One region of the Gordonia sp. IITR100 genome, then DNA from elsewhere that is predicted to be linked to it. Evidence: predicted binding sites of a transcription regulator. Region 1 holds the regulator's gene; each other region holds the start of a gene.

Region 1 (4,367 bases):
TGGTCACATCGATAGTCGAGTGAGAGGCAAGACGATGGCGCAGATCCTGACGGGAACCCCGGTGGTCGGCGGATTGGCCCACGGTCCCGCGCTGTGGCCGGGCGAGCGACCCGACCACTCGCCGGAGAAGCTCGGCGTCGGTGTGGAGATCGCCGAGGAACGGCGCGCCGACGAGGTCTCGCGCTTCGCCACCGCGGCCGGCGCCGTCGCGGCGCGGCTGCGCACGCGCGCGTCGCAGAACACCGGGGTGACGGCCGAGGTGCTCGCCGCGACGGCGGGCCTGGCCGAGGACCGCGGCTGGATCGGTGCCGCGACCGCGCTCATCGGCAAGGGCGCCCCCGCCGAGGCCGCTGCCGTCGCGGCCACCGAACAGTTCGCGGCGGTGTTCACCAAGCTCGGCGGACTGATGGCCGAGCGGGTCACCGATCTCAACGACGTGCGCGACCGGGTCCTCGCCGAACTGCTCGGCCTACCCGAACCTGGTGTGCCCACTCCGGAGGTGCCGTCGGTCCTGCTCGCCGACGACCTCGCGCCCGCCGACACCGCGGGCCTCGACCCCACGAGCACCATCGCCCTCGTCACCCGCCTCGGCGGACCGACCAGCCACACCGCGATCATCGCGCGCCAGCTGGGGATCCCGTGCGTGGTGGCGGTGGCCGACCTGGACGAGATCGAGCCCGGCACAACCGTTCTCGTCGACGGCAGCACCGGGCGAATCGAGGTGGAGCCCGATGCGGAGGCGGCCCGGGCTCGCGTCGACGAGGATCGGCGGCATGCCGCACTCGTCGCCGGCTGGACCGGTCCGGGGCAGACCGCCGACGGGGTGGCCGTGGCGGTGCTCGCCAACGTCGCCGACGGATCGTCGGCACGCGCCGCGGCCGGGTACCCAGTCGAGGGCGTCGGGCTCTTCCGCACCGAACTCGCGTTCCTCGAGCGTGCCGACGAACCGTCGGTGGACGAGCAGGCCGCGATCTACCGGGAGGTGCTCGATGCGTTCAACGGGCAGAAGGTGGTCATCCGCACCCTCGACGCCGGGTCCGACAAACCGCTCCGGTTCGTGACCCATCCCGACGAATCGAACCCAGCGCTCGGCGTGCGGGGTGATCGGATCGCGCTGGCGCACCCCGAGATCCGCGCGCATCAGCTCGACGCGATCGCGCAGGCCGCGTCGGGGTCGGCCGTCGCGCCGTGGGTCATGGCGCCGATGATCGCCTCGCCGGCGGAGGCGCGCACCTTCGCCGCCGAGGTCCGTGGCCGTGGTCTGGTCGCCGGGGTGATGATCGAGGTGCCCGCGGCGGCGATCCTGGCCGAAGCCGTCCTCGCCGAGGTGGACTTCGTGTCCATCGGCACCAACGATCTGACCCAGTACACGATGGCGGCCGACCGGATGTCGGCCGATCTCGCCGGACTGACCGACCCGTGGCAACCGGCCGTGTTGAGCCTCATCGCGGGAGTCGCGGCAGCGGGCGCACGTCAGGGAAAGCCGGTCGGGGTGTGCGGCGAGGCCGCCGCCGATCCGAACCTCGCCTGCGTGCTCGTCGGTCTCGGCGTCACCTCGCTGTCCAGCGCGCCGGCTGCTGCCGCGGCCGTGGGGGCCCGGCTCGGCGAGGTGTCCGCACCGGACTGCCGGGCCGCCGCCGAGGCCGCCCTGGCCACCTCGGATCCCGCCGCGGCGCGCGAGGCTGCCGCGGCGGTGCTCGACGGTTCGGTCGGCGGAGAGGTCAGACTCGCCGCATCACGGTGACGACCTTGCCGAGGATGACGGCATCGTTGCCCGGGATCGGATCGAACAGTTCGTTGTGCGGCATGAGCCAGACGTTGGGGCCCTGACGCTTGAAGGTCTTCACGGTGGCCTCGCCGTCGATCATGGCCGCGACGATGTCGCCGTTGTCGGCGACGTTCTGCTGCCGGACCACGACCCAGTCGCCGTCGCAGATCGCGGCGTCGATCATCGACTCGCCGACGACGCGCAACAGGAAGAGCGATCCCTCGCCGACCAGCTCACGGGGCAGCGGGAAGACGTCCTCGACGGCCTCCTCGGCCAGGATCGGACCGCCGGCCGCGATACGGCCGAGAACCGGCACGAAGGTCGGCTCGGGAAGCTGGCCGGCCGTCGGGGTGTCCGGCGACGGGGTGTCACTCGGGGCGATGTTGACCGCACGGGGACGGTTCGCGTCGCGCTTGAGCAGCCCCTTGCGTTCCAGCGTCCGCAACTGATGGGCCACCGACGACGTCGAGGCCAGGCCGACCTCGTCGCCGATCTCCCGGATGCTCGGCGGATAACCGCGCTCGCGCACCGAGCGGCGGATCACCTCCAGGACCCCGGCCTGTCGCGGGGTGAGTGAGGCCTCGGCGGCGGCGGCGTCGAACGGGGCCTCGTCGTCGGCGCCCCGCGCTCGGCCGCGCCTATCGCCGGTGTCACTCATGTTCGGTTCCTCTCGTCTTCGGAACGTGCTGGTAGATGGCTTGCGCCGGGTCCGAGCCTAGCGGAGTTCGACCGGCACCTCAAACATTTGTTCGATGTGTCGCGAGACTTTGTCGGGCCGTCGTGCTACAAATTCGAACATCAGTGCATCGAACATCTGATCGATGTTCGAACACCGACCGCGACACCCCGCACGATCCAGACACCAGAACACCGGAGGGCACCATGCGCACCGCCACTCTCGTCGCTCCCGTCCGCACCGACCGTCCCGACGCTGTCCGGCCCCCCACCGACCGCGCCGATCGGGTCCGGACGCGCGCCCCGCTGTCCGACGGCGGCCGGCCGATAGACAACCGGCCGGCCGGCACCCGACCGCGGGGTGCGTCGCCGGTGACCCCGCGGGTGGGCGGTACCCACTGTGGCTCTCCGGTCGGGGTGCGCGGGCGTGGCCCGGTCGGACCCGACGCGGCGGTGTTCCGTCGGCGCCGCCGCACCGCGGTCGCGCTCCTCGCCGGCGTCGGGCTGGCGTTCGTCGTGTGGGTGTTCGGTGTCGTGGGCCAGAACTACTCGGACTCGCTGACCCCGTCCGCCGTGAGTGCCGAGGTCGTCCACGTGCGCTCGGGGGACTCGCTCAGCTCGATCGCCGGCCGGGTGGCACCCGAGATGCCGCGCGAGGTCGTGATCGACGAGATCGTCGCGATGAACGATCTGGGGTCGAGCGCGCTGCAGGTGGGCCAGCCCCTGCTCACCCCCCGGTACCGCTGAGGCCGGGCGGTATCCTCGATGTCACAGGGGCCGGCCGACAAGCGGCGGGGCGCACGCTTCGGGTGCGTTCCAGCGTCCCGCGACCTGCGTGAGGACACGATGCGCTGCCCCTTCTGCAAGAACGACGACACCAAGGTCATCGACTCGCGTGTCGCAGATGAAGGGCAGGCCATCCGCCGCCGTCGCTCCTGTGTGGAGTGCGGTCGCCGGTTCTCGACCGTGGAGAGCGCCGTGCTCGCGGTGGTCAAACGCAACGGCGTGACCGAACCGTTCAGCCGGGAGAAGGTCATGCGCGGCGTGCGGCGAGCCTGTCAGGGCCGCCACGTCGCCGAGGACGCGCTCGCGCAACTCGCCCAGCAGGTCGAGGACACGGTGCGCGCCAGTGGATCGGCCGAGATCCCCAGCAACGAGGTCGGACTCGCCATCCTGGGTCCGCTCCGCGATCTTGACGAGGTGGCGTATCTGCGCTTCGCCTCGGTGTACCGGTCGTTCGACTCGGTGGAGGACTTCCAGCGCGAGATCGACGACCTGAAGGCGGCATCGGGTTCCGGGAGCGCGCTCGCCGAACCCGTGTCAGCCGAGTCGGTCCAGAGCTCGTAGGACCCGTTTCTCCGACACCGGGAACGCGGTACCGAGACGCTGGGCGAACAGCCCCACGCGCAACTCCTCGACGAGCCACTGCGCTTCGTCGTCGACCACCGCCCGCCGGTGCTCGGGTACCTGTTCGATGCGCTGGGCCCACCGTTCGACGACGCGATCGACGGCGGCCACCCCGGCCTGGTCGCGTGCTGCGGACGCGGGTAGTGCCTCCAGACGTGCTTGCGCGCCGTCGAGATAGCGCGGCAGATTCTCCAGGTGGCGTCGCGCGGTGGCCGCCACGAATCCGTCGAACACGAGGTGGGCGACCTGTTCGGCGACGTCGTCGGCAGCCAGCGAACCGGCGTGCCGGTCGATCGCCGCCCGCAGCGGGGCCATCCGTTCGAGGGCCGCGACGGCCAGCGAGAAGTAGTCCGGTGCGGCCGCGGCGACCCGTGGCCGGATCTGTTCGAGCAGCGCCGAGAAGGACTGCGGTGAGCGAACCGCGGCGAGCTCTGCGTCGTCGATGTCGGCGACCGTGTCCCGGGTCGCCCGGCGGGTGCAGTCGGCGAGCAGTGCCTCGATGGTCGAGTACGGGCTC
Region 2 (4,367 bases), on a different contig from region 1:
CGAGCTTCGCGCATACGTTCAGCGGGGAACTCGAAGTTGGTGCGGGTCATGCTCTCCGCCACTTTGCGGAGGCCCTCATCCTCGATGTCCTGGGTGCCCTCTCGTTGGAGTTCCGCGAGAGCGAAGAAGAAGTCCTCGGCCGCGATCACTGTCCCGGCGATCGTTCCGGCCGCAGTGAACAGGGTGATTCCAAATCCCGCGCGAGCCCGGTTGGCGAGGGCCGCGAAGCCTTGAAGATGGATGTCGGGCGCGGCGAACCAATCCGCAGTGAGCTGTAGGTCGGTGTATAGGGGCTGCTTGCCGTACAGCGGTTCTTCGGGAGTGCTGTCATTGTCGCTCATGCGGTGATCATGTCAGAGCGGTCCGACACTACGCAGTAACCGCAATATCCCGGGTTCTACGAAGGGGCGCGGTGACCGTCCCAGCGCCAGTGTCCGCATCCAGGCTGGCAGTAGCCTCGGACGTGGGAGACGGTGCGACCAGGTGACAGCCCTGGGCTATGCAACCCGTTCGGCGTGGCAGTTGGCGCCGACGCCCGAGGTTGCCTAGACTAGTAGCCAGTGCATCCCGATGTGGCCGGTGAAACATTACGGCTTCAGTACCAGCATCGGGAAAGGCTCCCACGGGGCCTGTGCTCTAGTCGAACGGTCCCGGCCTCGCTGAAATCAGCTTGAGGCCGGGACCTACCGATTTACGGGGTTGCGAAGGCATCCCAATCGGTCGATTTTGTAAGCTCGAATGCGCCGTCCCTGTTGATGATGAGGCCGTTTGCCGCTGCGGAGCCCCGAGGCCACTCGAAAGCATCTTCAACTGTTTGCAGTTTCAGATCGCTGCCAAAGCTCGACACCAGAATGGCGGGTTTATGGTCTCGCTCTTTCCAGCAACGAGCTAGAAGGTCATTGACACAGTCATCTCGGAAGGAATATCCGACGATCAGCCAATGATCAGCGTTGATCAGATCGATTTCGGCGACGTCATAGGCAACGCTGAAAGGCGGGCGAAGAATGTGCTGGGCCTTGTCGTGCTGATTGGCCAAGACCACAAGTGGTTCGCCGTTGAAGGTATCTTCATCTCGGTACGCTTGCCAGATAGGGTTGTAGCGGACCGTATCGACGTTAAGTTTGACGGCCTGATCGTCGAATCGCCAGAAGGTTAGTGATCCGTGTAGATGGAGCAGACGTAGCCTGCGCTCATCGAGCGACATGAACTGTTCGGGCGAGGTACGAAGCACCCAGGTCGGGTACTTCTGGGTGCCGCCGCTGAAAGAGACTTTCAGCGCGTTTCGTCGTCCATCTGCCATGTCGTTAAGAATCCGCGGATACTTCTCGGTCACGGTCATGATCGCAGAGAGCATCAAAGTGTCGTAGTTGAGATTCGCAATTGTGACATGCTTGTCAAAGCGACTGAGGACGGTATCAAGAAGGTTTATGAGGGGCTCTCGTCGGCCCCAATCGGAGTACGTCCGTTCCATTATTATTTCAAGGGTATGTCCGATACCGCGTCGTTGAACTTCACTTACGAAGCTGCGGACCTTCAAGATCGCGTTTGCCATATCGGCATCGCCGTTCTTAGTTAGATCAGCGAAGGTAGCCAGATCGTCCAAAATGTCGCTCTGGCCACCGAATGCGCCGATCAGTATCTCGAAATCGCTAGCCGGATCGCCGGTAAGCTGGTGCTTTGCGACACTCTGCATGGCCTGAGCAACAGCGTCGCTGCCGGGGTACTGCGAGGTGAAGCGATCGATCATTTCTTCGCTGATGCTCCCCAGGGCAAGTTGATCGCTGAAAGCCACGCTGAGGCCATTGCCTACAAGCATGGCCAGATTGTGGCCGCCGGACATCTGTGGATGACCCACTTTCTCGCGTAACAGTGCTTGCGGCGATTCTACGGCGAGTGTGGGCTCGGGAGGCGAAGCTCGACACGCACGGGGTGGCATGGGGGTTGCATGCGGCCCCGAGGGGCTTCGTGCAAGACCCGCGAAATGCTGGTCTAACTGCGGTGATGGTGGAGCCGATGACGGGAATCGAACCCGCGTATTCAGCTTGGGAAGCTGATGTTCTGCCATTGAACTACATCGGCGTGCGAGTGCTGGACTCGCGAACGACAGCCTAGCAAACCCGTGGCCGGGCCGGTCGCCGGCACGCGCAGATGTCGCGGATCGTGGCGTCAGACGCAACGAGGTGCTACATCTGGGCGGGGCGGGGCTTGTTGGTGTGATCCGATTCGGTTGCGACGCAAGACCAACTCGCCGGAAGGGGTTGCGCATCGGACGACCGGCCGGTAGTCTCGAACGTAGTTTCGAGTAAAGCCATGATGACGGGGGATGAAATCATGGCTTCTACCGGGCCATCTGCACCACCACTTCTTCTCGACCAGTACAAGCGCCTGCATGCACTTATGGACGAGATCGCCGAGACGCAGTCCACGGATTGCTCCGACACCGACCTACTACAGGTCGCGATCGAGCACGAGCGTGCCGAACGACGGATGCTGTCGCTGTTCACCGATCACATCGTCGACATCGACGAGCGGTCGGCGTACCGGAAGATGGGGTGCCAGACCGTCTCCAACTTCCTGTGCCACGCGCTGAACCGGCGCGGCGAGGCGACCCGCCTGATGAACCGGGTCTGGGCCTTGGGCAGGTTCCCGGACATGCAGGGGGTGCCGCTCGAACCGCGCTTTCCCGAGACCGCCAAAGGTGTTGCCGACGGCGAGATCTCGGGACGCCACGTCGACGTCGTCATCGAGGTGATGCGCAAGATCCCCGCCGACGTGGACCCTGCCGACCGGGAAGCCGCCGAGGCAACGCTCGCGCACTACGCACGCGAGTACGACCCGTCGTCACTCCGTGACCTCGGCGCCCGCATCCTGGCCCACCTCGACCCCGACGGAACCATCACCGACGATCGCGACCGCGCCCGCAACCGTGGCCTCAAACTCGGGCCGCAAGACGCCCAACTGATGTCCCGGCTGACCGCAACGCTCGACCCCGTGACGCGCGCCATGTTCGACGTCGTCCTGTCGGTGTGGGCCGCTCCCGGGATGAACAATCCCGCCGATCCCGAGTCGCCCACCGGGAACCCCGCCGCCGCGGACCCCGACGCGCTGGCCGCCGCTGCCGGACGCGACGAGCGCTCAGCCGAGAAGCGGAACCACGACGCGTTGCGCGCCATGCTGCGCTTCGTGCTCGACGCCGGCGCGCTCGGGGGTTCGCACCACGGGCTGCCGCCACACCTTGTCGTGTCCATCACCGAATCGGCGCTACGCGACGCGGCCGGCGACCCGGCGCGGACCGCGACGGGGACCCTCCTACCCGTCAAGGACGCCGTCGACCTCGCCGCGGACGCGCAGCATCATCTCGCGGTGTTCCGGGACCACTCCAGCGAGGTGCTCTACCTCGGGCGGTCCAGGCGATTGGCCTCGCGCGCACAACGAATCGCGGCGGTCGCCCGCGACGGCGGCTGCACCTTCCCGGGATGCACGCGGCCGTCGTTCGACTGCGAGATCCACCATGTCGTCGAGTGGGACGCCCACCACGGCTCCACCGACCTCGACACCCTCGCGACCGCCTGCCCACCACACAACCGAGTGGTCGGCACCGGGGTGGATCAGTGGGCCACCACCATCGCCACCGATGGGGTCGACGCGGGCCGCGCCGTCTGGCACCCGCCCCGGTCGCACCCGTCGTCGACGCCGCGGATCAACCACGCCCATCGCACCGACGCCATCTTCGACCGGATGCGCGCTGATGTCCGGCGGCGGCGCAGTACAGCGGCACCGGAGAGCGGAGGGTCGGCGCCAACCGACACCGGCGCAGATCCTCCCTGACCATTCGATAACCTCGACACCGTGCTGCTCTCCGACCGCGACATCCGCGCCGAGATCGCTGACGGGCGCCTCGCCATCGATCCGTTCGATCCCGCCCTCGTCCAGCCCTCCAGCGTCGACGTCCGGCTCGACGGCCTGTTCCGGGTGTTCAACAACACCCGCTACACCCACATCGACCCCGCACAACGCCAAGACGAACTCACCTCGCTGGTCGAACCCGCCGACGGCGAGCCCTTTGTGCTGCACCCGGGCGAGTTCGTGCTGGGGTCCACCCTCGAGGTGTGCTCACTGCCCGACGACCTCGCCGGCCGACTCGAGGGCAAGTCGTCACTCGGTCGACTCGGCCTCCTCACGCATTCGACGGCGGGCTTCATCGACCCCGGTTTCTCCGGCCACATCACCCTCGAGTTGTCGAACGTCGCGAACCTGCCGATCACCCTCTGGCCCGGCATGAAGATCGGGCAGCTGTGCCTCATCCGCCTCAGCAGCCCGGCCGAGGAGCCGTACGGCAGCGCGTCGGTCGGATCGAAATACCAGGG
Region 3 (4,367 bases), on a different contig from region 1:
ATGGTTGACGACAACACTCACCCGGGTGTGTCTCGATCAGTTGCGCGCCCGCGGCAGACGACAGGAAGATCCGCTGTTCGCCGACGCTCTCCCCGCGGAGGCTGTCGCGGCCGACGAGCTCTACCTGCAGCGCGAGAACGTGTCACGTGCGCTGATGGTGGTCCTCGATCGGTTGACGCCGTCGCAACGCGTGGCCTATGTGCTGCATGACCTCTTTGCGGTTCCGTTCGGTGAGGTCGCAACGATCCTCGACACCAGTGTGGACGGTGCGAAGAAGCATGCGAGCCGGGCACGCGGACGGATCGCGTCTTCGCGGTTGAACTCCGAGCTGGACCCTGAACTGCCGTCGGGTGATGCGTCCCTGGTCGTCGACGCCTTTCTGGCCGCGGCGCGCGGCGGCAGTCTTGATGCGATGGTCGCGCTGTTGGGCGAGGATTGCATCCGTGTCGCCGACCGGTCACTGGTACCGCCGGACACACCGACCGTGGTCCGGGGCGCCCGGGCGGTCGCGGAGGAGACCCGATTCTTCGCCGACCGTATCCGGGCAAGCACGCCGATGTGGCTGGGAGGTCGGATGGTTCATGTGATCGCACCGGGCGGTCACCCGCTCGCCGTCATCGATGTTGTTGTGGTCGACGGCCGCGTCGCGAGAGTCGACATCCGTCGCATGACATTTGCCACCGTGTCAGAGTGGTCCTGACCGGCGATATGGGGAGCTGCTCCGTCCGGAGCGGAATCTCTAGAACGGTGGCGGGTTGGCGTCGTTCCAGCGCTTCTCGGCGCGTTGGTGGCGCCGGAAGTCGTTGTCGCGCTGCGTGTCGAGTCTGTCGCGGGCGGGATGATCGGGTGACCGTCTGGGGAAGAGCTTGTTGAACAGGTCGCGTCCGCTGAAGGCGTTGCCGACGAACATGTGCCCGGTGGGGGTGGTGAACCAGGCGGTGCGGGACTCGTCTTGGTGGTCCTGCCAGCTGGTGAAGGTCTTGATGCGGTGATGGAACCGGCACAGCGGTTTGAGGTTGCGCGCATCGGTCGGGCCACCGCGACGCGGGTCGGTGTGATCGAAGGGTTCGGTGTGGTCGAGATCGATCTGCCAGACCGGGGCGTTGCAGCCGGGGAAGGTGCAGCACAGTTCGCCGGCGCGCACCAGCGCCTGGAGCTTCTTCGAGGGGGTGTATCGCGTTGTCGAACTGTCCGCCTCGGGAGGCGATACCGGTGGCGCGTCGGGCGCGGCGGGGTTCGGTGCGGGATGGATGTAGGTGCGTCGGGCTTCGGCGAGCAGCTGCCGGGCGGTGTCGGCGTCGAGGATGCCGTGGCGGTCGAGGAATGCGGGGTCGTTGTCTAGACCGATCAGGGTCGACAGGTTCACCACGATGTGAAAGGTCGCGCGCGGCGCCGGCGATGACGACGGCGACGCGTCCGGACCCGGAGGGTCGGCGACAACCGTGTCGCTGTCCGGGGTGTCGGTGTCATCGTTCCCGGAGTGGCGCGCGGGTGCCTCAGTCGTGTGGTCGGCGGTGTCCACTGTCGCTGCGTCGACGTCCCCGGTGGTGTCGGCTTCAATGTCCATTGCGGCAGGTCGGCAGTCGTCGCATTCGCACGCGATAGAAGCTTCGCCCCGCGCGAGCGCTTTCAGAGCATCGACTCGGCGGTTGGCCAACTTTCGAGGGTCACCGGCGTGGACCGCGGTGGCCATCGCCGTCAGGCGGGCGTCGAACTCGGCGGCATCAGCAGTGGGCAGCGTGCCGGAGATCCGGGACTGCCCGGGTGTGAACCGGTCGGGGGTGACGGTCACCTTGCGGTCGGATTTCACTCGCTCCTTGCGTCGGCGGATCGCGTCGGGTGCCCACTTGGCGACGATGGAATCGACCATGGCGGTGAACCGGGCCGTGGACATCGGTGCGCGGGCGAAGATCGCCTCGGCGAGATGGGCGTCGACGGTCTGCATCTCTTCGTCGTCGGTGATGAGGTCGGTGCGTTTGAGGGCGATGAGGAAGCGGCGCTTGTCGATTCGACCGCACGCGAGTGCGTGTCCGGTGAAGGAGAGTCGGTAGCGCAGTGCGTCGCCGGCTTCGATGAGATCTTTCGCCTCGGCCGGCGTCACGGTGAGGGTGGCACCGACTTCGGCGATGGCCTGTTCGAGACCGTTGGGCCCGAACTGCTCGTAGGGATTCTCACCAGCGGCCACCCGCGCGGACAGGTGCTCGAAGGCTTCGATGGAGTCGAGTTCGCCGCTGTGCGTCTCGGCGCGCCGCTGCGCGTAGTCCATCTCGCGTTCGTCGTGAATGAGGCTGGCAACGACCATCATTCGATGCGCCGACGCTGCCGCCAAACCCGCGCAGTGGTTGAGGACCTCGACGAGTTCGGCAGCGGAGAGTTCATGGTCGGGACGAAAGCGCGGCTCGACCGACTCCTGTGATGGGTCCACAGATGTAGTGGACCCGGCCCCCGCCCCCGATGACATACCTCCACGATACTCGAATATATGTTCGAGTCAAGGGTGTATTTGTTTCTCCTTCGAATATCCGATGATGCAACCACGACGCACCGACAGGTCATCCTCAGATCGAGGTCAGCGATGTCCGCGTGGCAGGCCGATGCGGATCAGGCGTGGGTCCTGCGTGATCTCGCGTACCTCGAATGTCGGGTCCATCTCCTCCGCCACCCGATCGACGATCAGAGAACCGTTGCTGTCGAACCCGATTCGGTGGTGAGTCAACCTGGTCGTGAACTTCCAGACGGCCATCGCTTCGACCTCAGTGGTGACCGAGTCTTCGCATCGGACACAGTCGAGTGCTGCGTCACTGTCCGGATCGTCGGCGTGTTCGTCGCATGGCTCCCAGTCCGAGGTGACGAGGTATCCGGGGTCCCACAGGGAGCCCTCCGTCGGCGGCCATTCCACCGAGTACCACTCGCCGGCAGCGATTCCGTACGTTCCGATGGCCTCGTCGAGCACGGCCTTGCGGTCGGCTTCGGTCCATTCGATCCGGGGTGGAATCGCCACGTCCTCGATGGGGTCGATTCCGGCGTAGTCGGCGGGATCGCCGAGCAGTTCGGTATCGGTGGCCTCGTGCTGCGTTGCCCGACCGACGGATTCATGTGTGTCGAGCACTGCGGCCTCGGCTGTCGCAGCGTCGATATCCGCTGCCAGGTAGGCGGCGGAGTTCATCCGCTCATGAACCGCTCTCGCCGGGATCCGCGAGACGAGTTCGTCGACCACCGCTTGCTCGGCGTCGTAGAGCGCTCCGGATGCCAAGCGGAGTGCCGTCTTCCCAACCGGCACAGAGATTCCCGATGTCCGGCAGTCCCACAACTCGGCGGCGATCCGATCGCGCCGGTCGACCAACTCCCACGCGAGAGCTCTGGCTTCATCTGAGGGTGTCGAGTGAGGGATCAGCGACTGCGCCTGCGACTCTGCGATGATCCGAGTGAACCGATCGGGGCCCTCACAGGACGAATCGATCCACTGGTCAGTCGTCTTCATCGTGCCCATCGCGGTCATCTCCTCCGGGGTGTCCCGTCCGGGTCGTCATTACTACGCCGAGAACCTACTCGGTGCCGGTGACATCAACCGTGGAGTGAGCTGTGGCAGTTGGACGACGATCTCTGACAGATGTCGGTGCTGCGTCGCATTCTGTTGACGGAAGCCGACGCGTCGAGTCGGCCGAACCGAGCGGAGGCGACATGACCAACTCGAAAGCCCGCGCACATTCAGATGATTCGGTCGAGGCCGCCACCTTCGCGGGTATCGTTCGCAAGATCGGTGAGATGCGCCGAGCCGACACCGCCGCCGATCGCCTGCGATCCGACTCCAGGAGCGCACTGACGGGCGTGGATTCCGAGGGGCCCGCGGAGGCCGAGCGAGGCGTCGCCTGATGGCGCCCGAACCCGTCCGACTCCCCGCCGCGATGGCGTCCCCGGTAGTCGACTGCACTGTGAACGCCGGCTGGTATCCGCTCTTGGTTCGCCTCCATCGCCGGCTCTCAGCCGTCACCGACGACTTCACCTACGCGCAGATCAAGGAGAAGTTCGGGGTTGTGCGCTGCTACCTCAATTACGGAGACTCGGTCGACGATTTCACGTGGAGCCTTTGCGAGCTCCTGGTCGACGCGACAACCGACGAGTCGAGCACCGTATGCGAATTCTGCGGCGACCGAGGAGAAATCCGGTACGACCTTTCCTGGATCAAGACGACCTGCGGAGATTGCTGACCGTAACGTTCGGCGGTGAGCAAGACCTGGGTCATCTGAAGCGGCGCGCAGATCGCCGAATGGACGAAGATCGCCCCGGGTACGACGAATGGTCGTGTGCTGACTCCGCGTCTCAGCCGATCCCGCGCGACAGCATTTGCCCGACAACCAGACCGAGTG

The links. The regulator LexA, encoded in region 1, represses DNA repair genes until DNA is damaged. The targets are predictions, from matches to a motif close to CGAACANNTGTTCG.
Region 2: the regulator LexA is predicted to act here: its motif matches at 2,288-2,301, upstream of B1818_RS21975 (HNH endonuclease signature motif containing protein).
Region 3: the regulator LexA is predicted to act here: its motif matches at 2,476-2,489, upstream of B1818_RS04410 (HNH endonuclease signature motif containing protein).

What each region holds. Positions count from the first base shown of each region.
Region 1 is NZ_MVKV01000003.1:163,790-168,156, forward strand. Features, by position in the region: gene B1818_RS07170 (phosphoenolpyruvate--protein phosphotransferase) at 35-1,744, shown strand; gene lexA (transcriptional repressor LexA) at 1,722-2,426, opposite strand; gene B1818_RS07180 (LysM peptidoglycan-binding domain-containing protein) at 2,651-3,190, shown strand; gene nrdR (transcriptional regulator NrdR) at 3,290-3,790, shown strand; gene hrpA (ATP-dependent RNA helicase HrpA) at 3,764-4,367, opposite strand, start outside.
Region 2 is NZ_MVKV01000023.1:47,500-51,866, reverse strand. Features, by position in the region: gene B1818_RS21990 (hypothetical protein) at 1-341, opposite strand, end outside; gene B1818_RS21985 (SIR2 family protein) at 692-1,816, opposite strand; tRNA gene B1818_RS21980 (tRNA-Gly) at 2,006-2,079, opposite strand; gene B1818_RS21975 (HNH endonuclease signature motif containing protein) at 2,332-3,828, shown strand; gene dcd (dCTP deaminase) at 3,850-4,367, shown strand, end outside.
Region 3 is NZ_MVKV01000002.1:121,337-125,703, reverse strand. Features, by position in the region: gene B1818_RS04415 (sigma-70 family RNA polymerase sigma factor) at 1-700, shown strand, start outside; gene B1818_RS04410 (HNH endonuclease signature motif containing protein) at 740-2,425, opposite strand; gene B1818_RS04405 (hypothetical protein) at 2,570-3,253, opposite strand; gene B1818_RS04400 (hypothetical protein) at 3,682-3,873, shown strand; gene B1818_RS04395 (hypothetical protein) at 3,873-4,208, shown strand; gene B1818_RS04390 (GNAT family N-acetyltransferase) at 4,321-4,367, opposite strand, start outside.